Regions from separate parts of the Comamonas antarctica genome, predicted to be linked through region 3. Evidence: riboswitches for the same ligand, from Rfam matches in the RefSeq annotation. Region 3 holds a riboswitch; each other region holds the start of a gene.
The links. Region 3 has a riboswitch for cobalamin ahead of HUK68_RS21510 (TonB-dependent receptor). Riboswitches for the same ligand answer to the same signal wherever they lie in the genome.
Positions count from the first base shown of each region.

Region 1: linked by a shared signal. The riboswitch ahead of HUK68_RS12215 (TonB-dependent receptor domain-containing protein) and the one ahead of HUK68_RS21510 (TonB-dependent receptor) in region 3 are both predicted to bind cobalamin.
Region 2: linked by a shared signal. The riboswitch ahead of HUK68_RS19770 (ABC transporter substrate-binding protein) and the one ahead of HUK68_RS21510 (TonB-dependent receptor) in region 3 are both predicted to bind cobalamin.

Region 1 is NZ_CP054840.1:2,631,223-2,641,162, reverse strand. Features, by position in the region: gene HUK68_RS12235 (CsbD family protein) at 1-16, shown strand, start outside; gene HUK68_RS12230 (hypothetical protein) at 121-696, shown strand; gene HUK68_RS12225 (cell division protein ZapA) at 1,167-1,538, opposite strand; gene HUK68_RS12220 (DUF904 domain-containing protein) at 1,535-1,750, opposite strand; cobalamin riboswitch at 1,909-2,139, shown strand; gene HUK68_RS12215 (TonB-dependent receptor domain-containing protein) at 2,326-4,056, shown strand; gene HUK68_RS12210 (cobyrinic acid a,c-diamide synthase CobB) at 4,038-5,435, shown strand; gene HUK68_RS12205 (bifunctional adenosylcobinamide kinase/adenosylcobinamide-phosphate guanylyltransferase) at 5,432-6,001, shown strand; gene HUK68_RS12200 (ABC transporter substrate-binding protein) at 6,103-7,017, shown strand; gene HUK68_RS12195 (FecCD family ABC transporter permease) at 7,014-8,018, shown strand; gene HUK68_RS12190 (ABC transporter ATP-binding protein) at 8,015-8,821, shown strand; gene cobO (cob(I)yrinic acid a,c-diamide adenosyltransferase) at 8,893-9,462, shown strand; gene bluB (5,6-dimethylbenzimidazole synthase) at 9,491-9,940, shown strand, end outside.
Region 2 is NZ_CP054841.1:63,530-73,469, forward strand. Features, by position in the region: gene HUK68_RS19740 (VOC family protein) at 1-50, opposite strand, end outside; gene ada (bifunctional DNA-binding transcriptional regulator/O6-methylguanine-DNA methyltransferase Ada) at 294-1,403, shown strand; gene HUK68_RS19750 (OprD family outer membrane porin) at 1,391-2,722, opposite strand; gene HUK68_RS19755 (pseudoazurin) at 2,728-3,162, opposite strand; partial or broken gene HUK68_RS19760 (ABC transporter ATP-binding protein) at 3,089-3,868, opposite strand; gene HUK68_RS19765 (FecCD family ABC transporter permease) at 3,943-4,977, opposite strand; gene HUK68_RS19770 (ABC transporter substrate-binding protein) at 5,012-6,022, opposite strand; cobalamin riboswitch at 6,148-6,375, opposite strand; gene HUK68_RS19775 (GNAT family N-acetyltransferase) at 6,450-6,935, shown strand; cobalamin riboswitch at 6,972-7,182, shown strand; gene cobW (cobalamin biosynthesis protein CobW) at 7,344-8,399, shown strand; gene cobN (cobaltochelatase subunit CobN) at 8,399-9,940, shown strand, end outside.
Region 3 is NZ_CP054841.1:467,581-477,520, reverse strand. Features, by position in the region: gene HUK68_RS21520 (FecCD family ABC transporter permease) at 1-165, opposite strand, end outside; gene HUK68_RS21515 (ABC transporter substrate-binding protein) at 173-1,180, opposite strand; gene HUK68_RS21510 (TonB-dependent receptor) at 1,188-3,266, opposite strand; cobalamin riboswitch at 3,386-3,667, opposite strand; gene HUK68_RS21505 (hypothetical protein) at 3,873-4,364, shown strand; gene HUK68_RS21500 (DNA-binding protein) at 4,458-4,841, opposite strand; gene HUK68_RS21495 (nucleotidyltransferase domain-containing protein) at 4,852-5,481, opposite strand; gene HUK68_RS21490 (hypothetical protein) at 5,665-6,141, shown strand; gene HUK68_RS21485 (DUF6152 family protein) at 6,202-6,576, shown strand; gene HUK68_RS21480 (DUF6644 family protein) at 6,582-7,055, shown strand; gene HUK68_RS21475 (class I SAM-dependent methyltransferase) at 7,116-7,742, shown strand; gene HUK68_RS21470 (methyl-accepting chemotaxis protein) at 7,908-9,434, shown strand; gene HUK68_RS21465 (hypothetical protein) at 9,492-9,940, shown strand, end outside.

The DNA of each region.
Region 1 (9,940 bases), on a different replicon from region 3:
CCGTTTCGACGATTAAACGGCCTGACAATACCAATTCATTAACTCGCGGTTTCAAACGGCAAAACCAAAAATAATCCATTTTCGCCGTGATCCGCTGGAAACGAAAATAAGGAGATAATCATGAAATTCAAGCATAAAATTACCGCTGTCTTCGCTGTCGCCTGCATGTCCTCGGTGTTTGCGGTGACTCCCGCAGAGCACAAGGCCGCCAAGGACCAGATCAGCGCCGATTACAAGGCGGCCAAAGCCCAGTGCAACACCTTGAAGGACAATGCCAAGGATGTGTGCGAGAAGGAAGCCAAGGGCCGCGAAAAGGTCGCCGAAGCCGAACTCGAGTACCGCCGCGATGCCAGCGAGCGCCATCGCCACAATGTCGCCAAGGCCAAGGCCGATGCCGACTACGACGTCGCCAAGGAAAAGTGTGACGACCTGAAGGGCAACCCCAAGGACGTCTGCGTCAAGGACGCCAAGGCCGCCCATGTGAAGGCTCTCGAAGCCGCCAAGGTCTCCGAGGCGCGCAACGAAAGCAACGTCTCTGGCACCAAGCGCGCCGCCGATGTCTCCGAAGCCCGCAAGGACGCCAACGAGAACGTGCGCGAAGCCGAGTACAAGGCAGCCCGCGAGCGCTGCGATGCCCTGAGCGGCGACGTCAAGGACAAGTGCGTGGCCGATGCCAAGCGTATCCACGGCCAGTGAGTGGATGAGCAGGCCCGGGCCGCTCGCGGCCCAGGGCTGACAGCCTGATTTCAGGCGCAAAAGCCGCAGTTTCCTTCGCCGGGAACTGCGGCTTTTTGTCGCGCCTGACTTGCATCGCAGGCAAAAAAAAGTCCGCAACAAGCGGACTTTTCAAAACAACGGATTTCCAGAAGCAGGCTTTGAAAGCAGCGGCTCTCCAGAAAAGAACTCCGCGGAGCAACGGCCCTGCGGGCCGTCATTCATGTTGGTGTCTGCAAATTCCACCAGACCGGCATCCTGAACCGGGGTTCAGGTGGGCAAGGGCAGCTTGACGTTGGGTTCATCTGACGCGAGACGATCACGCTCACCAAGCGATGTACCAAGCCCGGGCTCAATGAGCATTGGTTCAAGGAAATATAAAGCCCAGCAGATTTGCAGACGTCTTCATTGTAATCTGGATGGTCCGACCCCACTGCTGGAGGCGCAAATTTTTACAGCAGTTGCGCGTCGGCTTCAAGCGCCTGATCGAGGCGCTCGAGCAGGGCCACGATGCGTTGCGCATCGGCCTGCTGCTGGATCATTGCCGCCTGGGCCCAGGCTTCGTCTTCCGCGCTGGTTTCAGGCACGGGTTCAGGTTCGGCAGCCGCGGGCGCGGGTCTGCGCTCCAGCGTCACGATGTCGAAGGCCATGTTGAGCGCAGCCAGCACGGCCACGCGTTCGCGCGAGCGCACCTTGCCGGCGTCGCGGATGCGGCCCATGGTGTCGTTGACACGGTCCACCGCTTCAAGCAGCCGCTCCTCGTGGCCCTCGGGGCAGCTCAGCAGGTAGTTCTGGTGCAGGATCTGGACATCGAGCTGCTTCATGCGCCGGCCCCTTCGTTGCTGGGCAGGCGCTCGATCAACGCATCGACGCGGGCCCGCGCCGCGCTCAGCCGCGAACGCAGCGAATCGCGCTCCTGGGTCAAGGCTGCAACCTGCTCGGCAAGCAGGGCGTTGGTGCGCTGGAGCTCCTCGTGGCGCAACAAAAGTCGCTCCACGCGGTCGGAGATAAGGTCGAGGGGTGACGGGGCAGACATAGACGGACCGATTGTAGAACCTGTAGCCCTGGATGAACGTAAGAAACAGTAGCACAGGGAGTGGTTCCATGCGCGTTTTCTCCGTTGTCCTACAAGCATCCCATCCCAGTGTGCCCAGTACGAGCCCGGGTGTGCGAAACCCCGTGCGGCAGGGCGCGGCTACAATGGCCGCCGTTGGTGCTCATGTGCCTGGTTCGCAGGCACGCAGTTCAACGGGAAGCAGGGAGGAATGCGCGCCCGCGTTCCGTGCCTGCGCTGCCCCCGCAACGGTCAGCGGATGAGTGTTTCCAATGCTCGCCTCTTCTTCACTGCCACTGGCCTTGCGCTGGGAAGGCCTGCAAGAGTGTGCTCCGCCCAGCCCGGATACCGGCCAACGAGGTGTGGCCCGCCGTCGCCTGCGACGCGGACCGCTTTAAACCCATTTGCCGACGGGGAGGTCGGCGCCGGGTGGCTTCATGTTGATTTTCATGCTTCACGCTTTTTCCGGCACGGCAGCGCCTCTGGCTGCGTGCAGCTGCGCCCTGGCGCTTGCCATCGCCTGTTCGGGCACGCAGGCCTGGGGTGAGGTTCCGGCCATGACCGAAACCGTGGTCACGGCCGCACGCGCGCCGCAGTCCGCCGAGCAACTGCTGGCCGACCTGTCGGTGATCGACCGCGCGACCATCGAGGCCAGTGGCGCCACCGGGGTCGCCGATCTGCTGGTGCGCGTGCCAGGCATACAGATGGTGCGCAATGGCGGCATCGGCAACACCACCAGCCTGATGCTGCGCGGCGCCGACACGGCCTATACCGCGGTTTATATCGACGGCGTGCGCTTTTCCTCGCAAAGCGGCAGCGGCGGCCCGAGCTGGGAAAGCATTCCGCTGGCCATGATCGATCGCATCGAAGTGCTGCGCGGACCCGCGGCCGCGATCTACGGCTCCGATGCGATGGGCGGCGTGGTGCAGATCTTCACGCGCCGTGGCGAGCAGGCACCGACAGGGTCCTTGTCGCTGGGTCTGGGCTCGAACGGCACGCGGCGCGCTCAAGCCGGCATCAGCGGCGTGCATCAGGCCTGGGACTATGCGCTGGATATCGCCAGCGAGCGCAGCGACGGATTCGACGTGCGCCCCAGCCGCAACCCTGACCGCGACGGCTATGACAGCCTGTCGGGCGCGGCCCGCCTGGGCTGGCGCATCGATGCGCGCCACCGGCTGAGTGCTTCGCTGCTGGCCAGCGACATGGATGCGGCCTACGACAACAGTCCGCGGCTTGGCGTGGATGACCGCGCAAAGCACCGCATGCATGCTGCGGGCCTGGACTGGAGCGCGCAGTGGAGCGAGCGCTGGAGCAGCCAGCTGGCGCTGAACACGTCGGAAGACCGGTATGAAACCACGCCCACGCCCTATCTGACCACCACGCAGCTGCGCGGCTTGTCGTGGCAGAACCAGTGGCGCCTGGGCGCCCAGAGCCTCTCGGCCACGCTGGAGCGGCGCGAAGACGCGCTGCAGAATGCGCCCATCGACCGCAAGCGCGCGCAGAACGCGCTCGCACTCGGCTACCAGTGGCATGCGGGCGCGCAGCACCTCCAGGCCCAGCTGCGGCATGACGATGACAGCGAGTTCGGCGGCAAGAACACCGGCAGCCTGAGCTATGGCTACGATCTCACGCCGCGGTGGCGTGCGACGGCGACGGCGGCAACGGCGTTTCGCGCGCCGACGCTCTTCCAGCGTTTCAGCAGTTACGGCAGCGCCGCGCTGACCCCGGAAAACGGCCGCAACCTGGAACTGGGCCTGCGTTACCAGGCCGGGCGCGACGCGTTTTCCGCCACCGCGTATCGCAACCGCATCAGCGACCAGGTATCGTTCCAGACCGGTGCGCGCGGCTGTGCGAGTTCGCAAGGCTGCTATGTCAGTGTCGCCCAGGCCGAATACCAGGGCGTGACGCTGGCCGGTTCCACCCATGCCGCCGGCACACGCTGGCATGCGTCGCTGGACTTCAACGCGGCGCGCGATGGCGCCACCGGCCTGTACCTGGCGCGCCGCCCGCGCCAGTTCGGCACGCTGGGCGCAAGCCGCAGCATTGCCGGCTGGCAGTGGGCTGCCGATGTGCAGTGGAGCGCGCGCCGTTACGACGATGCCGCCAACACCCGCGTGCTGGGCGGGTATGCGCTGTGGAATCTTTCGGCCACGCGGCAGCTGGCGCGCGACTGGAAGCTGCTGGCGCGCCTGGACAATGCATTCGACAAGTATTACGAAACCGCTGCCACCTACGCCACCGAAGGCCGGCGCTTCTTCATGAGCCTGCAATGGACTTCCACGCCTTGAATTCCATACGCTGCCCGGCGCTGCTGATCACCGCACCGGCCTCGGGCCAGGGCAAGACCACGCTCACGGCCGCGCTGGCGCGGCTGCACGCGCGCGCCGGCCGGCGCGTGCAGGTGTTCAAATGCGGGCCCGACTATCTCGACCCGCATTGGCATCAGCTGGCCAGCGGCGCGCCGGTGCATTCGCTGGACCTGTGGATGACGGGCGAAGCGGACGTGCGTGCGCGGCTGCATGCGGCGGCGTTGCGCGCCGACCTGATATTGATCGAGGGCGTGATGGGCCTGTTCGACGGCCAGCCAAGCGCCGCCGACCTGGCGCGGCTGCTGGATATTCCCGTGCTCGCGGTGATCGACGCCTCGGGCATGTCGGCCACGCTGGGCGCGGTGGCTTTCGGCCTGCAGCACTTCCAGCCTGGATTGCGCTGGGCCGGCGTGCTGGCCAACCGTGTGGCCAGCGCGCGCCATGCGCAGCTGCTGCAGGGCGGAGTACACGCCGACAGCCGCTGGCTGGGCGCGGTGCAGCGCATCGCCGCCGATGCGGGCACGGCCGCGCTGCTGCCGCAACGCCATCTGGGGCTGGTCGCGGCGCAGGAACTCGGTGACGGCCTGCAGCGGCTCGACGCGGCCGCCGATGCGCTGGCGCAGACGCCGCTGGGCCAGCGCAGCTGGGAGGACTGGCAGGAATGGAGCGTGTCATTTGCACCGCCCGCCCCAGCGTCGGCAGCGGCTGATGCGCCCGAAGCAATGGGGCCGTGGCTTGCGGGCCGCACCATTGCCGTGGCGCGCGACGCGGCCTTCAGTTTCATCTATCCCGCCAACCTCGACTGCCTGCAGGCCATGGGCGCGCAGCTGCGCTTTTTCTCGCCGCTCGCCGGCGAGCGGCTGCCCGACTGCGATGCGCTGTGGCTGCCTGGCGGTTATCCCGAACTGCACGCCGCGCGGCTGGCGGCGCAGACCGGCTTGCGGTCCGACCTGCTGGCCCACTGGCAGGCGGGCAAGGCGATCTGGGCCGAATGCGGCGGCATGCTGGCGCTGTGCGAAGGCATTGCCGCGAGCGACGGCCAGTACACGCCCCTGTGGGGCCTGATGCCCGGCAAGGCGCAGATGCAAAAGCGCCTCGCCGGCCTGGGCATGCAGCAGCTGCCCACGCCCTGGGGCACGCTGCGCGGCCATAGCTTCCACTACGCCCGGCTCGACAGCTCCGCGCCCGTGGCCGGGCGCAGCGCGCGTCCCAATGCCGATGCGGCCGATGCTGGCGGTGAATGGCTGTACCGGCATGGCAGCCTGCACGCGAGTTTTTTCCATGCCTGGTTTGCGTCGCATCCGCGCGCCATTGCCGCGCTGCTGGGCGCGCACGAAGCATCGCAGGAGGGCGCATGAGCGCAGCCCGCAGTGAACTGATCCTGGGCGGCCAGAAAAGCGGCAAGTCGCGGCGGGCCGAGGAGCTGGCGCGGGCATGGATGACGCAGTCGCCCGCGCACAGCGCCTGGCTGCTCGCGACGGGCCGCGCCTACGATGCCGAGATGCAGGCCCGGATCACGCGCCATCGGCACGACCGCGCCGAGCGCGTGCCCGGCATGCGCACGGCCGAGGTACCGCTCGATCTCGCGGCGGCATTGCGCCTGCACAGCCAGCCCGGTTGCCTGGTGGTCATCGACTGCCTCACGATGTGGCTCACCAACTGGATGATGCCCATGCCAGACGCGCCAGCCCCGGCCCAGGACTGGCCAGCGCAGCGCACGGCGTTCCTGGCCGCGCTGGCGCAGGCGCCCGGGCCGGTGGTGATCGTCGGCAATGAGATCGGCCTGGGCGTGATTCCGCTGGGCCGCGAAGTGCGCGCCTTTGTCGATGCGCTGGGCGCGCTCAACCAGCAGGTGGCTGCGGCCTGCAGCCATGCAACGCTGATGTGTGCGGGCTTGCCGCTCGTGTTGAAGGCGGGCCAATGACTGCTGAATTCAGCTTACATGCAAGGGGGAGGCAGCGGGTGTCGGTGTGGATGCCGGTGCTTGCTGCTGCGCTGGGGTTGGGGCTGGGGGGCTTGCCCGCAATGGCAGTGGGCGCTGGCCCGGCCGACGGCTCGGCCGGTGCGGCGCCGGTGGCGGCTCCTGCAATTGCGGTGGAGGCGCGGGCCGGCCAGCGCGTGGCTGCGCCCATCGTTCTGACGGACGCGCGTGGCAAGGTGGTGCGGCTGTCGGCATCGCCGCAGCGCATCGTGAGCCTGCTGCCGTCGCTGGCCGAATCGGTGTGCGCGCTGGGCGCGTGCGCGCGCATCGTGGGTGTCGACCGCTATACGACCTGGCCGCCGGCGCTGGCGCAACTGCCGCGCCTGGGCGGCAATCTGGAGCCGAATGTCGAGGCGGTGCTGGCGCTGCGCCCGGACGTGGTGCTGGTGTCGGTGGCGTCGCGCGCCATTCCACGGCTGGAGGCGCTGGGCCTGAAGGTGATTGCTTTCGAGCCGCGCACGCATGCCGACGTGCGCGCGGTGCTGCGGACACTGGCGGCCATGCTGGCGCTGCCACCGGAGCAGGGCGCCGAGCCGCTTTGGGCGAGGATCGAACAAGGACTGGTCCAGGCCGCGCAGGCGGTACCCGCCCAGGCGCGCGGCCAGCGCGTGTATTTCGATGCCAGCCGCGGCCCGGTCGCCGCGGGCGAAAGCTCCTTCATCGGCGAGACGCTGACGCGGCTGGGGCTGGTGAATATCGTGCCCGCGGCGCTCGGGCCGTTTCCGCGGCTCAATCCCGAGTATGTCGTGCGTGCCGATCCAGACCTGCTGATGGGCGCGCAGCGCAGCCTGGGCGACAGCCGCGAGCCCTATCCCGGCTGGTCCTCGCTGCGCGCCATGCAGTCCGGCCGCGTGTGCCGCTTTGCGGGGACGCAAGCGGATCTGATGATCCGCCCCAGCCCGCGACTGCCCGAAGCGGCGATGGCCATGGCGCGCTGCCTGCAAAGGCTTTATCCATGAATGCCCACCGGCTGCATCCGCGCTGGCTCGCGCTGGCATTGCTGCTGGCGAGCCTGATGCTGCTGTTGCTGGGCGCGGGGGTCGGCAGCACCGGCTGGGAAAGCGTCTGGAATCTGCGCGCCGATCCACTGGCCTGGCAGATCGTGCGCGACATCCGCCTGCCGCGCACGCTCGGCGCCTGGCTGGCCGGCGCGCTCTTGGGGCTCGCGGGTGCGGTGGCCCAGGGCGTGTTCCGCAATCCGTTGGCTGACCCCTATCTGCTGGGCAGTGCCTCCGGTGCTTCGCTGGGCGTGGCGCTGTCGATGGCGGCGCTCGGGGCATCGCCGTTTGCGCTGCAGGGCCTGCTGCGCCTGGGCATCACCGGCGCAGCGTTTGCCGGGGCCGCGGGCGCGGTGCTGCTGACGCTGGTGCTGGCCAAAGGCGCGCATGACACGCTGCGGCTGCTGCTGGCCGGCGTGGTGGTGGGCGTGGTGCTGGGCGCGGCCTCGTCGATGGTGCTGCTGCTGACGCCCGAGATCCTGCAGTCCATGCAATCGTTCATGCTCGGCAGCACGGCCTTCATTGGCTGGGATGCGTGTGCGCTGATGGCTGCGGTGCTGGCTGCCGTGCTGCTTGCGGCCTGGGCGCTGGGCCGCGTGCTGGACGGGCTCGCGCTGGGCGAAGCCACGGCGCAAAGCCTGGGCTTGCCGCTGGCGCCGCTGCGTCTGCTGCTGATCCTGCTGCTGGCGCTGGCCACGGGCACGGCCGTGGCGCAATGCGGGCTGATTGCTTTTGTGGGCCTGGCCGCGCCGCACCTGGTGCGCTCGCTGGTGCGCGCCATGCACCGCTGGCTGCTGCTGCTGAGCGCCGGCATGGGCGCGGTGCTGCTGCTGGGCGCCGACCTGTTGGCGCGCTGGCTCGTGGCGCCGCAGGAGCTGCCGGTGGGCGTGCTCACGGCGGTGCTGGGCGGCAGCTATCTGCTGTGGCTGATGCACCGGCGTCCACTGCAGGAGAGCGCATGAGTACGCTGCAGGCCGGCGGCGCCTGGGCGCTGCAGACGCAAGGATTGTCGGTCTCGCTGGGCGGCCGGCCGGTGCTGCACGATCTCACGCTGCGCCTTGCCACGGGCCGCTGGACCAGCATCGTCGGCCCGAACGGCGCGGGCAAATCGACGCTGCTGCGCGCGCTGGCCGGCATGGGCGAGGCCCGCGGGCAGGTGCTGCTGCAGGGCCGCGCGCTGGCGCACTGGCCAGGGCGCGAGCGCGCAAGAACGCTGGCCTGGCTGGGGCAGAACCAGGCCGCGCCCACGGAAATGTCGGTGTACGACGTGGCCATGCTGGGCCGGCTGCCGCACCAATCCTGGCTCGCCGCGCCCTCGGCGCACGACCATGCCGCCGTCGAGCAGGCGCTGCGCCGCACGCAGGCCTGGGACTGGCGCGCGCGCAGCCTGGGCCAGCTGTCGGGCGGCGAACGCCAGCGCGTGCTGCTGGCGCGCGCGCTGGCGGTGCAGGCCCCGGTGCTGCTGATGGACGAGCCGCTGGCCAATCTCGATCCGCCGCACCAGACCGACTGGCTGCATTGCATGCGGGAACTCGTGGCGCGCGGCACCACGGTGGTGAGCGTGCTGCACGAGATCTCGATGGCGCTGCAGTCGCAGGACCTGCTGGTGCTGGCGCAGGGCCGGGTGCTGCACCACGGCCGCAGCGCCGACGCGGCCTCGCATGCGGCGCTCGAGCAGGTTTTCGACCACCGCATCCAGGTGCGCGCCATCGATGACCAGTGGGTGGCCTTGCCGCGCCTGGCCCCGCGCGCGCACCCGTCGTGACGCCTGCGCGACCTTTTACAAACGTCGCAGCTGCGGCGTTGCTCACTCTTACGCATTGGAAGTGGAAAACCATGGAAATCGAACAAGCCCCCACCGTGAAGCCCTATGAGAAGCCCGAAGGCGAACGCCGCGGGCTGGTGCTGGTCAACACCGGCAATGGCAAGGGCAAGAGCACGGCCGCCTTCGGCCTGGCGCTGCGCGCGCACGGCCGTGGCAAGTCGGTGAAGATCTTTCAGTTCATGAAGGTGCCCACGGCGCGCTTCGGCGAGCACCGCATGTTCGAACAGCTGGGCATGCCCATCCAGGGCCTGGGCGACGGCTTCAGCTGGAAGAGCCAGGACCAGGAACACTCGGCGCAGCTCGCGCGCGAGGGCTGGGAGCGCGCGCGCGCGGCCATCCTGTCGGGCGAGCATTTCATGGTGGTGCTCGACGAGATCACCTATCCGCTGATCTATGGCTGGCTGCCGCTGGAGCCCGTGCTGCAGACGCTGCGCGAACGCCCGCGCGACGTGCATGTGGTGCTGACGGGCCGGCGCTGCCCGCCCGAGATCATCGAGATTGCCGATACCGTGACCGAGATGACGCTGATCAAGCACGCATTCCAGGCCGGCGTGCCCGCGCAACGCGGCATTGAAGACTGATCCCGGGGCGGGGAAAATGACCCCAGACATGAGCCATCTTCCATCCTCTGACGCGCCCGGCGGGCTTCCCGGGCCCACGCTGGCGGCGCAGCCGTTCGATGCGGCGGACCGCGCCGCGGTCTATCGCGCCATTCACGAGCGCCGCGACATGCGCCACTTCAGCGGCGGCGTGGTGGCGCCGCAGGTGCTGCTGCGCCTGCTGCGCGCCGCGCACCACGCGCCCAGCGTCGGCTTCATGCAGCCCTGGCGCTTCTTGCGCGTGCGCGACCGGGCGATGCGCGAACGCATCCATGCGCTGGTCGAGGCCGAACGCCTGTGCACCGCCGAGGCCCTGGGCGAGCGCGAAGGCGAGTTCATGCGCCTGAAGGTGCAGGGCGTGCTCGATGCCGCCGAAGTGCTGGTGCTGGCCATGCCGCCCGGCCGCGAGCAGCATGTGTTCGGCCGGCGCACGCTGCCCGAGATGGATGTGGCCTCGGCG
Region 2 (9,940 bases), 240 kb from region 3:
TCTTCGGCCGTGCCGTCGTACCAGAGGCAGAGGGTGTTCCTGGGGATCATGGCGGCTCCTGGAGGTGCTGGAGGGCAGGACGTTCATGCTTCGACGCGGCTCACCACGAACGGTTGAACCGCGCGCCTGGAGCCTGGATCGATTGTCATTTGCCATTTCCATGCTGGCTACCCGGTCCCGCATGCGCAGCAGGGAGATTGCTCCACCCGCAGAATTCAAGCGCAAGAATCGGAGTGCTTGCGGCCCCATTCGGCGCTATCGTGCCGACACCCATTGCACCCCAGGAAGCGAGCATGCACCCCCTCCCCCCCCACACGCCCCGCTATGCCACCGACGCGCAGCGCTGGCAGGCGCTGCTGGAACGCGATGCACAGGCCGATGCGCACTTTGTCTACGCGGTGAAGACCACGGGCGTCTACTGCCGGCCCAGCGCGGGCGCCCGGCTGCCGCGGCGCGAGAACGTCATCTTCTTCGAGTCCGCGCAGGCGGCCCAGGGCGCCGGCTTTCGCGCCAGCCGGCGCGCGCAGGGCGACCAGACGCTCGCGGCCTGCGCCCGCGCCGAGGTGGTGGCCGCAGCGTGCCGGAGCATGGACGCCGCCGACAGCGCACCGAATCTGGCGACGCTGGCGGCGCAAGCCGGGCTCAGCACATTTCATTTCCACCGCGTGTTCAAGGCCGAGACCGGCCTCACGCCCAAGGCCTATGCCAGCGCCGCGCGCGCGCGCCGGCTGCGTGCGCAACTGGACGCGCCCGAGGCGTCGGTCACCGACGCGATCTATGGCGCGGGCTTCCAGTCCAGCAGCCGCTTCTATGAAACCGCGGGCCAGCGGCTGGGCATGGCGGCGCGCGACTACCGGGCGGGCGGCGCGGGCGCGGCGATACGCTTTGCCATCGGCCAGTGTTCGCTGGGCGCGATCCTGGTGGCGCAAAGCCAGCGCGGGCTCTGCGCGATCTTGCTGGGCGACGACCCGCAACGGCTGCTGCGCGATCTGCAAGACCGCTTCCCCAAGGCCGAGCTGACAGGCGGGGATGCCGGTTTCGAGCAGCTGGTGGCGCAGGTCGTGGGCTTCATCGAGGCGCCGTCGCTGGGCCTGCAGTTGCCGCTCGATGTGCGCGGCACGGCCTTCCAGGAGCGCGTGTGGCAGGCGCTGCGTGAAATTCCGCCGGGCAGCACCGTGAGCTATGCGCAGCTGGCCGCGCGCATCGGCGCGCCCAAGGCGGTGCGCGCCGTGGGCAGCGCCTGCGGCGCCAACCCGCTGGCGGTGGCCATTCCCTGCCACCGCGTGCTGCGCAGCGATGGCGATCTGTCCGGCTACCGCTGGGGCGTGGAGCGCAAGCGTGCACTGCTGCTGCGCGAGGCCGAAGGCCAGCGTGACCTGCTGGAGCGCGCTCAGAACAGTTGAACCGGCATTTCCGCCTGCACGCGGATCTGGTCGATATTCGCCTCGCCCTGCGCCGGGTTCACGCGGTGCACGCCGTAGCGCAGCAGCAGCGCCAGGCCCTTCGCCGCGCCCTGGCGCAGCGTATAGCGCAGCAGCAGGTCGCGCTCCCAATGCCGGCCGTTGCTGCCCGCGTAGCCCAGGTAGCTGGCGTAGATCGGCGTCAGCCGGCTGTTGTCAATGCCGGTGCCGCGCGTATAGGCGATACCCGCGCTCAGGCCGGGCGCGACCAGCGTGGCGAGATCGACGTCGTAGCGCAGCTGCCACGACGCCTCGCCTGGGCCGTTGAAGTCCGACAGCTGCATCGCGTTTTCGAGCCAGATCGAGCCACGGTTGACATAGTCGAACGGCGTGTCGCCATGGACCTTCTGATAGCCCAGGCCAAAGCGGTGTATCCCGGTGGCGTAGCTGCCCATCAGGCTGAACGTGGTGTTGTCCACCACGCCGGCGCGCGCCTGGCCGGTATCGCGGTTGCGGTAGAGATTGAAGCTCAACGCCAGCGCCTGCTTGTGCGCCAGCTCAAGCTGGTAGGCGCTGCCCAGATACCAGGTGTTCCAGTAATCCTCATATTGGCCGGCATAGCTGCTCAGGCTCCAGTGCTTGACCGGCGTGGTCCAGGTGCCGCCGAAGAAGCTGAAGGCGTCGCCATTCGCGCCCGAATAATTGGCCAGCAGCTTGCCGCCATTCTTGCGGCTGTTGCGGTCGGCCCAGGCCGTGAAGCGCCCCGCCTGCAGTGCCAGCGAGGGAATATCGCTGCTGCTCAGCAGCCAGCCGCGATTGGTTTCGGGCAGCAGCCGCGTGTCGGAGGAATTGAAGATCGGGTTGCGCGTGCGCATTTCGCCGAGCCGCAGTTCGGTGGACGACACGCGCAGCTTGAGCGCCGCGCCCGCGCGGCCAAAGCTGCGCGGGATGTCCTGCCCGTTCTTGGCGACATAACGCGGTGTCGCGCGCGCGCTGTCCGGCTGGGTATCGATGTTGATGGCGCCATGCACATGCGCGTCGATGCCCAGCCCCACCGCGCCCTGCGTATAGCCCGACTGCAAGTTCAGCATCAGCCCGTAGCCCGACTCGCGTGCCCGGGTCTTGCCGCGCGCGCCATTGGTGGCGCGAAAACTGCTGCCGTGGCGGTAGTCGAGCTGCTCGTAGACCAGGCGGTTTTGCATCTGCAGCTGCGCGCCTTCGATGAGACCGGTGGCCGTATCCTGTGCGCCCGCCAGCACCGGACCGCAAAGGCACAGCAACGCGGCGCTGCCCGCGCCCAGGGAATATCGCTTCAGTGCCATGGTGTTCAGCGCGCGGCGCGCGCGGCAATGTCCTGAAAGCGCTTTTGCGCGCGCTCGGGCGCGTCGGCGGGGATCTTCAGCGTGGACAGCGGCGCAGCGCCGACCTGCACCAGCATCACCATGCCCATTGCGTAGTGCGGCAGGCATTTGATGCCGTAGAGGCCCGGCTCGGTGAACGCCACTTCGATCTCTTCATTGATCCGGCCCTTGAAGGGCTGCGCCCCCGCGGGCAGCATGCCGTCGATCGACACAGCGTCGTGGCCGCTGCTGCTGGCCAGGAACTTGATCCGGTCCCCGGGCTCGAGCTGGATGAACTCGGGCTCGTAGACCATGGCGCCCTGGCTGCCGCGGTTGAGCATCCTCACTTCAAAGTTTTCGGCCCAGGCCAGCGGGGCGACGGTCAGCGCCAGGCACAGGCCGGCAAGCATCTTGTGGTTCATGCGAAAGGCAATCAAGGGGTTTGAAACGTAGCACCGGGGTGCCGTCGGCGGGATCGATCAATGCAGTCGCCTGCACCTGGAAAACGTCGCGCAGCAGCGCCGGCGTGAGGATTTGCTGCGGCGTGCCCCGGGCCACGATCTGCCCGGCGCTGAGCACGGCCAGCCGGTCGCAGGCCAGCGCCTGGTTCAAATCGTGCAGTGCCACCAGCTTGGTGACGGGCAGGCTGCGCACCAGCTGCATCAGCGACAGCTGCTGGTGAATGTCGAGGTGGTTGGTCGGCTCGTCAAGCAGCAGCACGCCGGGCTGCTGGGCCAGCGCGCGCGCGATGTGCACGCGCTGGCGTTCGCCGCCCGACAGCGTGTTCCAGGCGCTGCGCCGCTTGTGCTGCAGGCCCACCGCGGCCAGCGCGGCATCGACGGCCGCGCGGTCCGCGGCCGACAAGGGCTGCAGCGCCGACAGCCAGGGCGTGCGGCCCAGCTCCACCGCATCCCGGACCTCGATGGCATCCTGCGTATCGGCCAGCTGCGCGACAAACGCCAGCCGGCGCGCAAGCGCACGCCGTGGCAGTGCACACATGGGCTGGCCATCGAGCAGCACTTCGCCTGCGCTGGGCGCGAGGATGCCCGCCAGCAGCCGCAGCAGCGTGGACTTGCCCGAGCCATTGGGCCCGATCAGCCCCAGCATCTCGCCGGGCCGCACTTCGAGATCCACGCCTTCGACGATGCGCGCGCCGCGCGTGGCCCAGCCCAGGCCGCGCGCCTGCAATGCCGCGGGCGCGCTCATGTGCGGCCTCCGCGGCCCTTGAGCAGGATGGCGGCAAACACCGGCGCGCCCACCAGCGCGGTGATGACGCCGATCGGCAGCACCTGGCCTGGAAGCAAGGTGCGCGAGATCACATCGGCGGCAATCAGGAAGATCGCACCGATCAAGGCGCTGGCCGGAATCAGCCGGCGGTGGCGCACGCCGACCAGAAAGCGCGCGGCATGCGGAATCACCAGCCCGACAAAACCGATCGCGCCGACGATGGACACCATCACCGCCGTGATCAGCGCCGCGGCCAGCAGCAGCACCAGCTGCACGCGCCGCACCGGCACGCCCAGCGCGGCCGCGGATTCGCTGCCGAAGGTGAACGCATCGAGCGCGCGCGCATGCCACAGGCAGACCGCCAGGCCCGCCACGGCCACCGCCGCCGTGAGCAGCGTATCGCTCCAGCGCACGCCGCTCAGGTTGCCCAGCAGCCAGAACATGATGCCGCGCGCCTGTTCGGCGCTGCCCGACTTGGTGATGATCAGCGAGGTCAATGCATTGAACAGCTGCGAGCCCGCGATGCCGGCCAGCACGATCTGCGCGCCATTGCGCAGGCCGCCGCTGCCGGCCGCATGCGCGAGCAGCGCCACCAGCGCGAACGCGCACACGGCGCCAAAGAAGGCGCCGGTGGTCATGGAGATCGCGCCCGCGCCCAGCCCGGCCACGGACACCAGTACCGCGCCCGTCGAGGCGCCGGCGGAGATGCCCAGCAGATAGGGTTCGGCCAGCGCATTGCGCAGCAGCGATTGCAGGATCACGCCCGAGATCGCCAGGCCCGCGCCGCAGCTGGCGGCCACCAGCGCGCGCGCGAGGCGGTAGTTCCAGACAATGCCCTGGTCGATGGGATCGACCGGATACCCGGCGCCCGCGAGCTGGTTGGCCAGCACCTGCCAGACCACGCCGGGGGCAATCGAGGTTTCGCCAATCGCCACGCCAAGCAGCACGGCCAGGGCCAGCAGCGCCAGCGCGGCGCCGGTCAGCAAAAGAATGCGCACGATCGGATGCATGGGAAAGAGGCGGCGCCAGGCCACCGGATGCTGCTCAACGCGCCCGCGCCTGCAGCTTCAGCGCCGCCTGCGCGATCTGCTCCATGCCATCGACCATGCGGATCGAGCCCTGCAGCGCATCGGCGTCGACGATCACGATGCGCTCGTTCTTCACCGCGTCCATATGCCGCGTGACCGGGTCCTGCTTCAGGAACTCGAGCTTCTTGCGGTAGTCGTCGGCGGGAAAGCGGCGGCGGTCCATGCGCGCGATGATCAGGATCGACGGGTTGGCCCTGGCAATGGTTTCCCAGCCCACCGTGGGCCACTCCTCGGCCGAGCCCACGATATTGCGCAGGCCCAGCGTCTGCAGCATGTAGCCGGCCACGCCCTTTTGCCCGGCCATGTACGGATCGATGGCCAGATCGGCGCTCGAAAACCACAGCGCGGCCGTCAGGTCCTTGAGCTTCGAGCCCTGCAACTGCGCCACGGCCCTGGCCTGGCGCTGCTTGAGTTCATCGACCAGGGCCTTGCCACGCGGCTCGACATCGAAGATCTGCGCCAGCTGCTGCACGCTCTTGTAGAGCGCATTGACGTCATAGGCCGCGGTGCGCGTGCCGTCGGCGCCGCTGAGATTGTTCTTGCCTTCGCAGTCCGACGGCATCGCATAGCTGGCAATGCGCAGGTCATGGAACTGCTCGCGCGTGCCGACCACGCCCTCCTTGCCGACCATCCACTCGAACTGCGACACCACCAGCGCCGGGCGCTTGCCGATCACGGCCTCGAAGCTCGGGTCGTTGTCGGCCAGGCGCGGCACCTTGTCGTTGATGGCCTTGAACTGCGGCTGCACGGCGTTGAACCACAGCGCGGTGCCCGCCAGCTTGTCGCCCAGCCCCAGCGCATAAAGCATCTCGGTGCCGGCCTGGCCGATGGTCACCGCCGATGCGGGCGCCTTGTCGAACGTGAGCGTGTAGCCGCAGTTGTGCAGGCGCAGCGGGTAGTCGGTGGCATTGGCCGCGAGGGGCGCGGCGGCCAGCAGCAGGGACAAGGCAAGGCGTGGCATCGGCATCGGGTCGGTCTTTCCAGAAAAGGCAGGAGTTTTCCGAAAGCCAGCAATGCACGATGGCGCCTGCCGCGGCATGCGGCACGGCGGAGTCCAAGCCATTGGTCGCTTCCCGGACACCCCGCCGGCAATGATCATTTCCTTCCTCGGCAGGTCTCCTGACTGGCAAGTCGCCGCTGGCGCGCCGCCTTCCCGAACCTGCGTTCAGTGGCATGTGGCGCGCCCGCTCGTTGCCTACAGTTGCGGGGGCAGTTCCATTGCATGGGCGCCCGGGTCTTGCAGACGGGGCGCTCTGGATTCCCTCATGCGGCTTTTTGACGGCGGCATGTCCTTGCGGAACCGGAGGTGGGGGTTAATGTAGCTGAACCCGTTTGCCCCGAGCCGGTCGAAGGGGGTGAACCCGACAAAATAGAGATGCCCTAGAGTTTCTTCCATGCCCATCGACACCGTTCATGCCTGCGCCCCCGTCCTTGATTTCCTCCAGCAGGCCCGCGCCGAGATGTTTGCCGGCCGCCTCGACACCTGCGCGATGGCGCCGGATCTGCGGGACTTCGAATCCACCTACACCCAGGGCCACGGCCTGATGCTGGCCGCCCATGAGCCCGCCCTGGGCATTGTCGGCACCATTGCCTGGCGCGCCTATGACCATCGCTTTGCGCAGCTGGACTTTGCCGGCCGGCGCGTCGTGGAGGTGGTGCGGCTGTATGTGCGGCCCGCGTGCCGGCGGCGCGGCATTGCCGATGCGCTGTTCGCGGCGCTCAAGGAACAGGCGCGCGCGCAGGGCATCGAGGTGCTGTATCTGCATACCCACCCCTTCCTGCCCGGCGCCGAGGCTTTCTGGCAGCGCCATGGCTTCGAGGTCCTCTGCCGCGATGCCGATCCGCAATGGCAGACCATCCATATGCAATGCGCGCTGTAATGCCCTGCGCCGGGGAGATCGCCGACCGGCTCCTATAATCGCCGCACCCGTACAGGAGTCCCGGGCCGCAGTCGCGGCCGGGGTGAAACGGGAAGACCGGTGACCTCCCGCGCGGGAGCATTCCGGCGCAGCCCCCGCTGCTGTAAGCCTGACAGACACATCTCGACGCCACTGGGCCGCGGCCCGGGAAGGCGGTGTGCGCTGGACGAAGGCAAGCCAGAATACCGACCTGTACGAATGCCGTTGTCTGCCACGGGGTGTGGCGGCGAACGTTCCGCGGCCGCGCCTGCGCGCTGCCGCGCGCGTCGTCGCCCGTCTCCCGCGCAGCTTTTGTACCCTTTGTGCTGGACCGCGCCGGGCATTGCCTGCCTTTCGCGTCGCCGGCATGGCCTCTTCCCGGAGCACTCAATGAAGCACCTGCCAAAAATCCCCGCGACCATCGTCACCGGCTTCCTGGGCAGCGGCAAGACCACGCTGCTGCGCCATATCCTCGAGAACGCGGGCGGGCGCCGCATTGCCGTCATCGTCAACGAATTCGGCGAGCTGGGCATCGATGGCGACATCCTGCGCAGCTGCGGCATCGGCTGCGACGAGAACGGCGTCGAGCAGCAGGGACAGCTTTATGAACTCGCCAACGGCTGCATGTGCTGCACCGTGCAGGAAGAGTTCTACCCGGTGATGCGCGAGCTGATCGCGCGGCGCGACGACATCGACCATATCCTGATCGAGACCAGCGGCCTGGCGCTGCCCAAGCCGCTGGTGCAGGCCTTCAACTGGCCCGAGATCAAGAACGCCTGCACCGTCGATGCGGTGATCACCGTGGTCGACACGCCCGCCACCGCCGCAGGTCAGTTCGCGGCCAATCCGGCCGCGGTCGATGCCCAGCGCCGCCAGGACCCGAACCTCGACCACGAATCGCCGCTGCACGAGCTGTTCGAGGACCAGCTGCTGTCGGCCGACCTGGTGGTGCTGACCAAGCTCGATCTGGCCAGCAGCGAAGACCGCGCCAGGGTCGAAGCCATCGTGCGCGAGGAAGTGCCGGCGCAGGTGAAGATCGTCGCCGCCAACCAGGGCAAGATCGATCTGGGCGTGGTGCTGGGCCTGTCCAGCGCGTCGGAAGAAAGCATTGAGCAGCGCCAGAGCCACCACAGCCATGACGACGACCACGACCACGACGATTTCGACTCGATTGTCGTCAAGCTGCCCGAAGTCGAGCGCGAGGCCTTGCTGGCCACGCTCGAGCGCATCGTGGCCGCGCACCAGGTCTACCGCATCAAGGGCTTTGTCGCCGTGCCGGGCAAGCCCATGCGCCTGGTGGTGCATGGCGTGGGCACGCGCTTCGACAGCTATTTCGACCGCCGCTGGGCCGCGGGCGAGGCGCCGCAGACGCATCTGGTGCTGATCGGCCACGACCTCGACGACACCGCGATCCGCGCCGAACTCGCCACGCTGGGAGCGCGCTGATGCATCTGCTTGCCGTCCAGCCCGGTGGCTTTGTCGACGACGAAGCCTTTGTCTCCAGCCTGGGCCAGACCCCGGCGCAGCTGGTGTTCCTGAGCGCGGCCGACACCACGCTGGCGCTGCTGGCCGAGGTCTATGGCCAGCTGCGCGGCGGCCCGGACGGCGAGCAGTGGCCGACAGTGCGCCTGGCCAATCTGATGCACCTGCGCCAGCCGGCCTCGGTCGATCTGTATGTCGACGAGGTGCTGCAGCACGCGCGCGTGATCGTCATCGATCACCTGGGCGGCGAAAGCTACTGGCCCTACGGCACCGAACGCATCCGCGAGATCTGCCGCAGCAAGGGCATCGAGCTGGTGATGTTCTCGGGCGACACCACCGAAGACCTGAACCTGCTGCAAAAAAGCACCGCCTCGATGGAGCAGTGCCGCAGCCTCTGGCGCTATCTGCGCGAAGGCGGCGCGGCCAATGCGCGCGAGCTGTTCCGCTACCTGTGGCACCAATTCCTCGGCGGTGCCCGGCCGGCCTTGCCACCCCAGCCCCTGCCGGCGGTCGCGGTCTACCATCCGGAACACGACGCCGCGTCCGTTGACGCCTGGCAGCAGCCCGGCGCCTTGCAGTGGATCGACGGCGCGCCCGTGGTGCTGATCGTGTTCTACCGCGCGCATCTGCAGTCGGGCAACACGCAGGTGTTTCGCGCGCTCGGCGAGCAACTGCTGGCACGCGGCATGAACCCGCTGCCGCTGGCCCTGCTGTCGCTCAAGGACGCGGCCTGCATGGCGATGCTGCACCAGCTGTGCGACCAGCAGCAGGTGGCACTGATTCTCAACACCACGTCGTTTTCGCAATCCTCGCTGGAAACACCGGGCGACCATGCGCTGGCCGGCGACATTCCGGTGCTGCAGGTCATCATGTCGGGCGCCAACGAGCAAAGCTGGCTCGAAGACGCGCATGGCCTGCAGCCGCGCGACATCGCCATGCATGTGGCCATGCCCGAAGTCGACGGCCGCATCATCACGCGCGCCATCAGCTTCAAGGGCCGCTCGCACCGCAGCGAACTCACGCAATCGGATGTGGTGCAGTACCAGCCGCATGCCGAACGCCTGGGCTTCGTCGTGGACCTGGCCCAGCGCTGGTGCCGGCTGCGCCGCAAGGACAATGCCGACAAGCGCCTGGCGCTGATCCTGGCCAACTACCCGACCAAGGAAGGCCGGCTGGGCAATGGCGTCGGGCTCGACACGCCGGCCTCGGTGGTGCATATCCTGCAGGCGCTGCAGGCCCAGGGCTACTGCGTCGACACGCTGCCCGCCGATGGCGATGCGCTGATGCGGCAGCTGCAGCAGGGCATCACCAACGACCCCGATTCGTGGGCGGTGCGCCCCGCGCAGCAAAGCCTGGCGCTGGAAAGCTACCAGGCGTTCTTTGCGAGCCTGCCCGCAGCCAATCGGCAGGCGGTGCTGGAACGCTGGGGCGCGCCCGAGGCCGACCCGATGCTGCGCGCAGGCCGCTTCATGATTGCCGGGCTGCGCTGCGGCCAGGTGTTTGTG
Region 3 (9,940 bases):
CAGCTGCGCCGCGGCAATGCGCCAGACCGTGGCGGGCTCGATGCTCACCGTGCCCCAGGTGATCGCGAAGGTGAGGGCAGTTGCCAAGATCGCTGCCAGCACTGCGCACCAGAGCGCGATAGGCCAGCGCCGCGCTGGCGCAAGAAGAGGGTGTATAGGCTGCATGGGTGGCTCAGGGTTTGGCGGGGGCCATCAAAGCCGGATGCATGGCGGCCGCCAGGTCCCGGGCGCGTGCGATGTTGCGCGGGCCCGGCGTGGCCTCGGCATAGCTCAGCACGAAAAAGCGCTGGTCGCGGATCGCATCCACCTGCGACAGCTGCGGCTTGCGCCGCAGGAAGTCGATCTTGCCCTGCGCGTCGGGCACGCCATAGTCGACGATGACGATCCATTCGGGGTTGCGCTCGACCACGTCCTCCCAGTTGCCCCGCGGCCAGTTGCTGGCGATGTCGTCGAAGATATTGCTGCCGCCCGCGGCCTCGATGATGGCCTGCGGCATGCCGAATCGGCCCGAGGTGGTGGGAATGTCTTCGCCGCTGTCGTAGACAAACACGCGCGGGCGCTGCTGCACGCCTTGCGTGCGGCGCTCCAGTGCGCGCAGCGACTGCTCGAGCCGCTCGATGCGCGGCTCGGCCTCGTCCTGCACGCCAAAGATGCGCGCCACATTGCGCAGGTCGGCCAGCGTGTCGTCCATGCGCACGCGCGTGCGCGGCCCCACGCGGATGCAGGACTCGGTCAGCACATAGCTGGCAATGCCGTAGCCCGCGAGCAGCTCGGGTGTCACCTCGCCCGGGCGAAAGCCATAGCTCCAGCCGGCAAACACGAAGTCGGCTTTGGCATCGATGATGGACTCCATATTGATGCCCTTGCGCGACAGCACCGGCGCGCGCTCGAGCTGCGCGCGGAACACCGGATCGATTTCCTTGTCGGCCGGGATGCCCGCCGTGCCCACCAGCCGGTCGCCCAGCCCCAGGTACAGAAACATCTCGGTGATGCCGACGTCATAGGTCACCGCGCGCTGCGGCACCTGGGCAAATGCCACGGGCTTGCCGCAGACGTCCACGGTCACGGGCGCCACGGCGGATGGCGCCGCAGGTGCCGGCGCGGCCGGACTCTCCCGCCGCGAGCAGGCGCCCAGCGCCAGCACCAGCGCCGTTGCAATACAAAGAGAAGCTTGGCGCATATGCATCTCAGAAGCGGAAGTTGGCGCCCAGCTCGAACTGCCGGCCCGCGCCGACCAGGAACTGGCTGCCGTAGGTGGCGTTCGCGTAGAAGCGGTCGGTCAGGTTGCGCGCCAACAGGCTGAAAGTGGTGTGGGCATTGAACTGCCAATGCAGCGCCGCGTCGAACAGCGTGTAGCCCGGCACCGCGATGGTGTTGGCGTTGTTCGCATAGCGCTGGCCCACGTGGCGCGCGCCCAGCGAGGCCTGCCAGGCCTGCAGGCGGTAGTGGGCCCAGAAGTTGGCGGTCTGTCTGGCCACGCCTGGCGGGCGATTGCCGGCGCGGTTGCCACCGGCTTCAAGCAGCGTGTCGAAGTGCGCGTCGGTGTAGCTGGCGTTGCCTTCGAAGCGCAGCGCGGCGCTGGCGCGCAGCACGCCGGTCAGCTCCACGCCCCGGGCCGACTGCGAACCGCCCTGTATCGAGATCGCGGGCCGGTTCGGATCGCGCGTGACGATGTCATCCTTCTGGATGTCGTAGACGGCCAGCGTCCATTCGCCGCGCTGGTCCGGGAGCTGCTGCTTCATGCCCAACTCCAGCTGCCGGCCCTGGCTCAGCCTGAAATCGCGGTTGGCCAGGTTCAGCGTGAGCAGCGTGGTCACGGGATCGTGGCCGCTGCTGTATTGCGCATGGAGGCTGGTGCGCGCATCGAGCTTGTAGCTCAGGCCCAGGCGCGCCGAAGTGCCGCCCAGCTTCTTGTCGAAGGGCGTGCCCGCGACCCGTTCGGCACGTTCGAAGTCGTAGGTGTCGCGGCGCAGGCCGGCGAGCAGCAGCCACTGCTCGGACAGCTTCCATGCGTCTTCGAGATAAAGCGCGTTCTGGCGCAGTTCGGTCGCCGACTTGGCCAGTGTCGGGTCGGGGCTGATCCAGCGGCCAGGCTGCGGATGGAAGGCCGAGACCACCGAGGAGCCGCCATAGGGTGCGTTGTTGCCGAGCTCGAAGCTGGCTTTGGAGACGTCCCAGCCCAGGGCAAGCTGGTGCGCGCCCAGCGCCAGGTCCACGCCGAAACGGTTGCCGGTCTGCTCCAGGTCATGCAGGATTTCCAGGTAGTCAGAGCGGGCCACGGTGCTGGCCGCGGGGTGGTACGCATAGGCTTCGATATTGCGCCAGCGGCGGTCGGTCTGGAGATGGAACAGGTCGTTGCGCACGGTGATGGCGTCGGTCGCGCGCCAGCGCAGCCTGGCGCGGAGGCGGTCCTCTTCATAGCGGATGATGCTGTCGCCGGCGTTGTAGTTCTCGCCGCGCAGTGCCTCGACCACGCGGCCGTTGAGGCCGGGCGTGCCCCAGTAGCGCGTGGGATTTTGCAGGCTGTGGTCGGCCATCAGGTCGATCTGCAGGTCGCTCGAGGGCTCGATGCGCAACGTGCCCATGAACTTGCCGCTGCGCGAATCGTCCAGCGCGCGCTCGCCGTCGCTGCGCTGGCCATGGACATCGAGGCGGTAGCTCACGATATCGCCCAGCGGGCCGGTCGCGCCCAGGCCGATGCGTGCCGTGGCGTCGGAGCCCCCGGAGACCATGGCTTCATGGCTGGCAACGCGGCTGGGCTGCTTGCGCACCGCGTTGATGGTCGCGCCCAGGGTGCCGCTGCCGTACATCAGCGAACCGGGGCCGCGCAGCACCTCGAGGCGCTCGTAGCCCCAGCTGTCCGAGGGAGAGGAAATGGTGCCGGCGGCAATGGCCGCGGACAGGCCGTCTTCGGCCACCCCCACCGAGTTCACGCCCGCGAAACCGCGGCTGCCGAACGCCAGGCCGCCATTGCCGGGCGAGGCGCTGGAAGTCAGGCCCACGGTACGGGTGACGGCCTCGGCCACGCCGTGGTCGCCGCGTTCGCGCACCTGCTCGGCCGACACGCCGTCGATGCTGGCGGGTGTGTCCTGAATGGAGAGGCCGGTGCGGCTCGCGGTCTGCGCCGGCAGTGTCAACTGTTCACCGGGGTATTGCGGCGCGGCAGCGACGCGAACTTCCGGCAGCGAGGGCTGCGCCAGGACCGGCGCGCAAAGCAGGGCCGCGCACAGGGCGACGGGACGGAGAGCGAAAAATGGGCGTTGCATTGGTCAAACAGGTAGGACCATCTGTTGTGACAGCAACGCGCGCGGCTCTCCCCGCATGGGCAGCCGGCTTCGCGCCGCTGTCTGCACCCCGCAGACGGTCGGCTCGGCGCATGCTGGAGCATGCGCAAACGCGCCAGGCCGGTATCCGGGCTCACAAGGGGCGGAAAAGGCTTTCCGCCAGCGCCGCGTCTTCCCAGGCCCGCCGCGCATCTGCTGTTGCAGACCACGTAGAGGCCCAGTGACGGCTTGCCGGGCTGGAGTCCAGCCGGCAAGCGATTGGCGTTGTCGCTTGCTTACCGTTGCGGGGGCAGCCGGGGAATGGGCGCATTGCTGCGGCCTTCACCCCGTTCCCGTTTACTCTGCATGCAAGACATGCAGACACCTGGCGCACGGATGCCCCGTGGATCACGGGGCTCGCGGATTATAGGCAGAGGGCCGTGCAGGGTGGCGCGCGTGACGCGCTGGCGCCCCGCGCGCGCATCGGCGGGAAAACTTGCCCGCGCCTGCGCAATGACCATTTCTCCAGAGGCAAAGAAGCGCGCACGCCAGCAGAGCTGTGTAAAAAAACAGTAGACTTTGGACTTGATCGCTTCCAGAAGTCCGCACATGTCCGTTGAACCCGAGCACGAAGACGTTTCGATCTTCGAAGACCGCCTTTGGCACCACAAGGGCTGGATGGCCCGCGTCATCAAGAATGAAGACGACGACGGCTGGGCCGTGGCAATGACCCAGGACGGCCAGGCCGAGCCGGCGCTGGTCGGTCCCTGGACCATGGGCCGGGACAAGAAGAGTCCCAAACCCCTGGACATGTCGGCCTTCAACACGCTGGTGAAGACGGCCAGCGAAGTGATACGCCGCAACGAGCAGCACCAGGCCGCGCTGCTGCACAAGGACATCGAGATCGAGGTCCGCGGGCGGCGCGTGACGGTGGCGCTCGATATCGAGCCCGATGAGGACAACCCGTCCGCGACGCTCACCGCCACCGATGCCGAGGGCAGCGAGCTGGCCAGGATCCGGGTCCGGCCCGACCATCGCCTCACGCGCGCGTCTGCCGAGCGCTGGGCCGAGGCCGGCTACCCGCGCGCCCGGGAGGAGTGAAGCGTCAACCAGGCCGTTGCGGCCGCTGCACTTCGATGCGCGAGCAGGTTGACCGACATGGCGCGACGAGTTTCGCCCGCGCGCTATCAGTGCTCAGTCCAAGCGCCATTCCGGATGCTGGGCATGCAGCCACTGCCGCGTGTGTGCGAGCAGCTTGGCGGCCGCTTGCAGGCAGGCTTGCAAGCTGGCATCGGAAATCGGATCGCCTTCATAGTCGTTGACATTGCGCTGGCGGCGCAAGGCGTCGAGCAGGATCAGGTCCTGCTTGTCCACGCCCAGGGTCTGGTCCAGCGTCTGGATCGCCGTCTGATGGTGGCCGGGCTGGCTGGTGGACGTGCGCCAGCCATGGGCCCACAGGCCCAGCATGGCGCATTGCATCACGCACTTGTAGGCGGCATCGAATCGGTTGCCGGCACTGATCTGCGCCACCTGCGCATCAGCCAGATTGCGCTGCGCCGCCTGAAGCAGCTTGGTCATGCCCCCGGGATCAGGCGGATGCGCCTGCAGGCGGCCGATGGCCTGCAAGTTGTTCAAGCCCATGGTCATCCCCCTGTATCCAGAGTTTGGGTTTGCGCAGCAGTTCGCGCACGAAGAGATCGCCCGCTTGTGCCTTGGCCGCCAACTCCTGCGGCGTCCAGACCACCGGGTTGATCTCGCGGCCCAACTGCGCATGCAGCGGGTATACGGCCTGAACGACCGCCACGAAGTCCGGCGTTCCCACCAGCAGCAGATCGATATCGCTGTGCTGATGCGCCGTGCCGCTCGCCATGGAGCCATAAACGAACGCCAGCCTGATCTGGTCGGCCAGCGGCTCCAGGGCCGTGCGCAGCGCCGCCGCCACGCCATGGGTCTTGCGGAACATGGCTGCCAGTTCCGCAAACAGCGGGTGCTGGACGTTGGCGCTGTAGCGTGCCTGGTTGCCCTGGTTGCTGCGCAGCAGCAACCCGGCCTGGGCCAGCTTGGCGAGCTCGCGCGTCAATGTGCCTGCGTGGCTGCCGGTCAGCCGTGCCAGTTCGCGCAGGTGCAGACTGCTGCCGGGCTGCAGCAGCAACGCCGCCAGCACCTGCTGGCGCAGGCTGGGAAACAGCAGATCCATGGCTTGCTGGGTGTTGCTCATAAGGCTATGATTGTTGCCTTTTAGGCTTCATCTGGCAAGAGGGCCCGCAGTTGCCGGATCCGGAATTTCTTCAGGCCGCAGTTCAGAACTCCTGCTTTTGTCCTACGCACGGTCGCGCTTTCGCGCATCGACAGGCGGCGCCATGTGGTCAAGGATGGTATTTTGACCTGCATTGAAACCATCATGAAAAACACCGGCCTTCTGTACTCTGCCCTGATTGGCGCGGTCGCCAGCGCGCGCTCCATGACACCGATGGCCACCTTGTCGGCGGCGCGGCTGCTGGGGAAATCCACGCCGGGCAAGCTGGCGCTGCTCGATCGCCCCCTGTTCCGCTTCGGCGCTCTGTTCATGGGCGCGGGCGAGCTGGCCGGCGACAAGATGAAGACCGCACCTGACAGAACCGTGTTCCTGGGCCTGCTGGCCCGCGTCGCGAGCGCCGGCATCGCGGGCGCGGCGCTGGCGCCCAAGGGCCGCGAGCAAGCCGGAGCGGTGGCCGCCATTGCCACCGCGGTGCCGCTGGCCTATGTGACCCTCGACGCACGCAAAAGCGCCATGAAGCACATCGGCCAGACGCGCAGCGGCCTGATCGAGGACGCGCTCATCATTGCCGGCGGCATTGCCGTCGTGGCCCTGGCCTTGGGCGCGCAAGGCCGGCGCTAGCCAACCCGTTGCCAAGGAGTCGCCATGTCCTGTTTCCGTTCTGTATCCCGCAGGAACCTCATGACGCAAGCCACGCGTTTGCTGTTGGGCGCCGCCCTGGTCTCGACCGCGCATGTCGCGCTGGCCCACCATGGCTGGTCCTGGGCCGAAAGCGAGCAGATGACGCTCGAAGGCCGGATCGCGCAGATCTCCATGGCGCCGCCGCATCCCACGCTGGTCGTCGTGGCGGCTGACGGCGCGCGCTGGCAGGTCGACCTGGGCAACCCGGCCCAGACCGAGCGTTCCGGCTTCCAGGAGTCGAGCGCCCGGGTGGGCGATGCCATCACCGTGCGCGGCAACCGCGACCTCGATCCGCAAAAGCGGCACATGAAGGCGGTGCGCATCACCATCGATGGCAAGAACTACGACATGTATCCCGAGCGCCTGAAGCATTGAGCGCCATGGAGGGGCTGTTGGACAGCCTGGCCGCCTGGCCGGGAGCGCTCTGGCTGCGGGGTTCGGGCACGGCGTATCTGTTCCTGAACGCGGCCCATATCCTGGGCCTGGGTTTGCTGCTTGGCGCCATCGTGCCGCTGGACCTGCGCCTGGCGGGACTGTGGCGCAATGTGCCTTTGCCGGTGCTGCTGCCGTTTTCCAGCCGGGCCGCCGCCGCCGGGCTGGGCCTGGCCGTCGCCACCGGGCTGTGGCTGTTCACGGTGCGCCCGCACGAGTATCTGGACAACGCGGCATTCCAGTTCAAGCTGGGACTGCTGCTGCTGGCCGTGGGCAATATCGCCTGGCAGCATGCGAGCCCGGCCCTGGCCCGCAGCCTGCGCGATGGCACGCTCTCCACCGGACTGCGCCTGCGCGCCGCGGCCTCGACCCTGCTGTGGTGCGCCGTGCTGCTGGCCGGGCGCTGGATTGGTTTTCTCTAGGCGGGCTTGAAGCGCGCGCGGCGTGCCAGACCCGGGCGCTGCCGTATGCCATGATGTGGCATGACCGAGCATTCCGAAGACCTGCAACAGATTGCCGCCCGCACGCTGGCGCACTACGAACAGCATGCGCAAAGCTTCTGGGAAGGCACGCGCGACCACGACGTCAGCCAGAACATCGCCGCGCTGCTCACGCACATCGACGCGCCGCCGCCGTTCGACCTGCTGGATTTCGGCTGCGGCCCGGGGCGCGACCTGCGCAGCTTCGCGGCGCTGGGCCACCGCGCCGTGGGCCTCGAAGGCGCGCCCCGGCTGGCGGCAATGGCGCGCGCGCACAGCGGCTGCGCGGTGTGGGAGCAGAGCTTTCTGCAGCTGGAACTGCCGGCGCAGCGCTTCGACGGCGTGTTTGCGAACGCCGTGCTGTTCCATGTGCCCAGCCAGGCGCTGCCCCGGGTGCTGGGCCAGTTGCACGCCTGCCTGCGGCCGGGCGGGGTGCTGTTCAGCTCCAACCCGCGCGGGGCTGGGCAGGAGGGCTGGAGCGGGGAGCGCTACGGCGTGTTCCACGACTGGCCGGCGTGGCGCGCCGTGGTGACCGCGGCCGGCTTCGAGGAGCTGGAACACTTCTACCGTCCTGCCGGGTTGCCGATCGAACAGCAACCCTGGCTGGCCAGCGTGTGGCGCCGGGTTTGAGCGCTGGGTGGCAGCAGCCCGCCGCTGTTGCGGGTGTGCCGCCGTCCATGCCGGCGGCCAGCCGCGTGAACCCGCGATAGAGAGCAGTGCAGTGGGTAATTCCTCACTTTACTGCTGCAGTTTTCCGGTCGCTTGCCGATAACCAGGGTTTCGACAAGGCTTCGCATGAAATTACAGACCCGTATCCTGCTGCTGTGCAGCGTCGCGCTTCTCAGCATGGCGGTGCTTGCCGCCGTTTCATTGTCGACCCTGCGCCAGTCCATGATCGAGGAGCGCACGGCGCAGCTCTCCAGGCTGGTCACCCTGGCCCATGCCGCCCTGGAAAACCTCAGCGCCCAGGAGCAAAGCGGCAAGATGACCCGCGCCGAAGCCCAGACCGAGGGCAAACGCATCATTGGCAGTTTCATCAAGGGCGACCAGTATTTCTTCGTGCGGGGCTTCACCGATGACGTGAACCTGGTGCATCCCAACCCCAAGCGGGTTGGTATCGTCGATGAAAAGGGCGGCAAGGAAGCGGGCGTGCGCTACCGCGCGGCGCTGGAGGGCAAGGTCATCGGCACGGTGGTGGCCAAGGGCACGCGGCCAGGCGCCAAGGAAGCGGTCGACAAGCTTTACGCCGTGATCAAGTTCGCTCCGTGGGACTGGACCATTGGCTTTGGCGATTACATCGACGACATCGACGACGCCTTCTGGCGCAACACCGTGATACTGCTGACCATCGGCGGCTTGTTGATGCTGGTGATTGCCGGCATGGCGTGGAGCATGTTGCGCGCGGTGGTGCGGCAGCTTGGCGGCGAGCCCCAGTATGCGGCGGACATCGTGACGCAGATTGCCGGCGGCGACCTGACCGTGCAGGTGGCCACCGACCCCAAGGACCGCAGCAGCCTGCTGTTCGCCATCCAGACCATGCGCGACAACCTGGCGCGCATGGTGGCGCAGGTGCGCACCAGCACCGACACCATCACCACCGCCTCGGCCGAGATCGCCTCCGGCAGCCACAATCTGGCCAACCGCACCGAAGCCCAGGCCGGGGCGCTGCAGGAAACCGCCAGCGCCATGGAGGAACTGACCTCGACCGTGCAGCAGAACGCGCAGAACGCCCAGCAGGTCAACCAGCTGGCGCTGTCGGCCTCGGGGATTGCCGTGCGCGGCGGCGCCGTGGTCGACCAGGTAGTGGTCACCATGGGCTCGATCAACGCCTCGTCGCGCAAGATCGTGGACATCATCAGCGTCATCGACGGCATTGCGTTCCAGACCAACATCCTGGCGCTGAACGCAGCCGTCGAGGCGGCACGCGCGGGCGAGCAGGGCCGCGGCTTTGCGGTGGTCGCCGGCGAAGTGCGCAGCCTGGCCCAGCGCTCGGCCGCCGCCGCCAAGGAAATCAAGGCCCTGATCGACGACTCGGTGGCCAAGGTCGACTCCGGTACCCACCTGGTCGAGCAGGCGGGCGTGACCATGCGCGAAGTCGTCACCAGCGTCCAGCGCGTGACCGAGATGGTGGGCGAAATCAGCGCCGCGAGCCACGAGCAGGGCGCGGGCATCGCGCAGGTCAACCAGTCGATCGCCCACATGGACCAGGCCACGCAGCAGAATGCGGCGCTGGTCGAGGAATCGGTGGCCGCGTCCCAGTTGCTCAGCAACCAGGCCATGGGACTGTCCGTGACGGTCAGCGTGTTCAAGCTGGTGCACTAGCCTCCCATCCCGCAATTTTCTGCCTGCCCTATGCGCGAAACGCCAATGCCACCCACCATGACCCTGCCGACGCTGCTGCGTGCGCTGATCCTTGGGGCGCTGGTGATCGCGCTTTCGGCCTGTGCATCGACCCGGCGTTACACCGAAACCTTCTCGACGCTGGGCATGTCATCGGACGCGCGCATGTTCGTGGTGCTGGGCGAGCGGTATCACTATATTTTCGACACCGATCCCGTCATGGCGGCCTCGTTCGGCGCGGGCTTTCGGCGCCATCTGACCGCCGAGATGATCCGGCCTTTCAATGTCGCGGCGGGCGGCAAGACCTCAGGCTATGTCCGGCTGCAGTTGACACCGGACGCGACGGCGCAGGACAAGGCCGAAGCCCGGAAGCTGGGCTATGGAGAAACCCAGGACGGCCTGATCTACTACACCGCCTTCATGGTCGGCAGCCGCTATGTGCCACGCCCGGACGCGGCGGCGGCGGCTTCGATGCAACTGCACAAGCG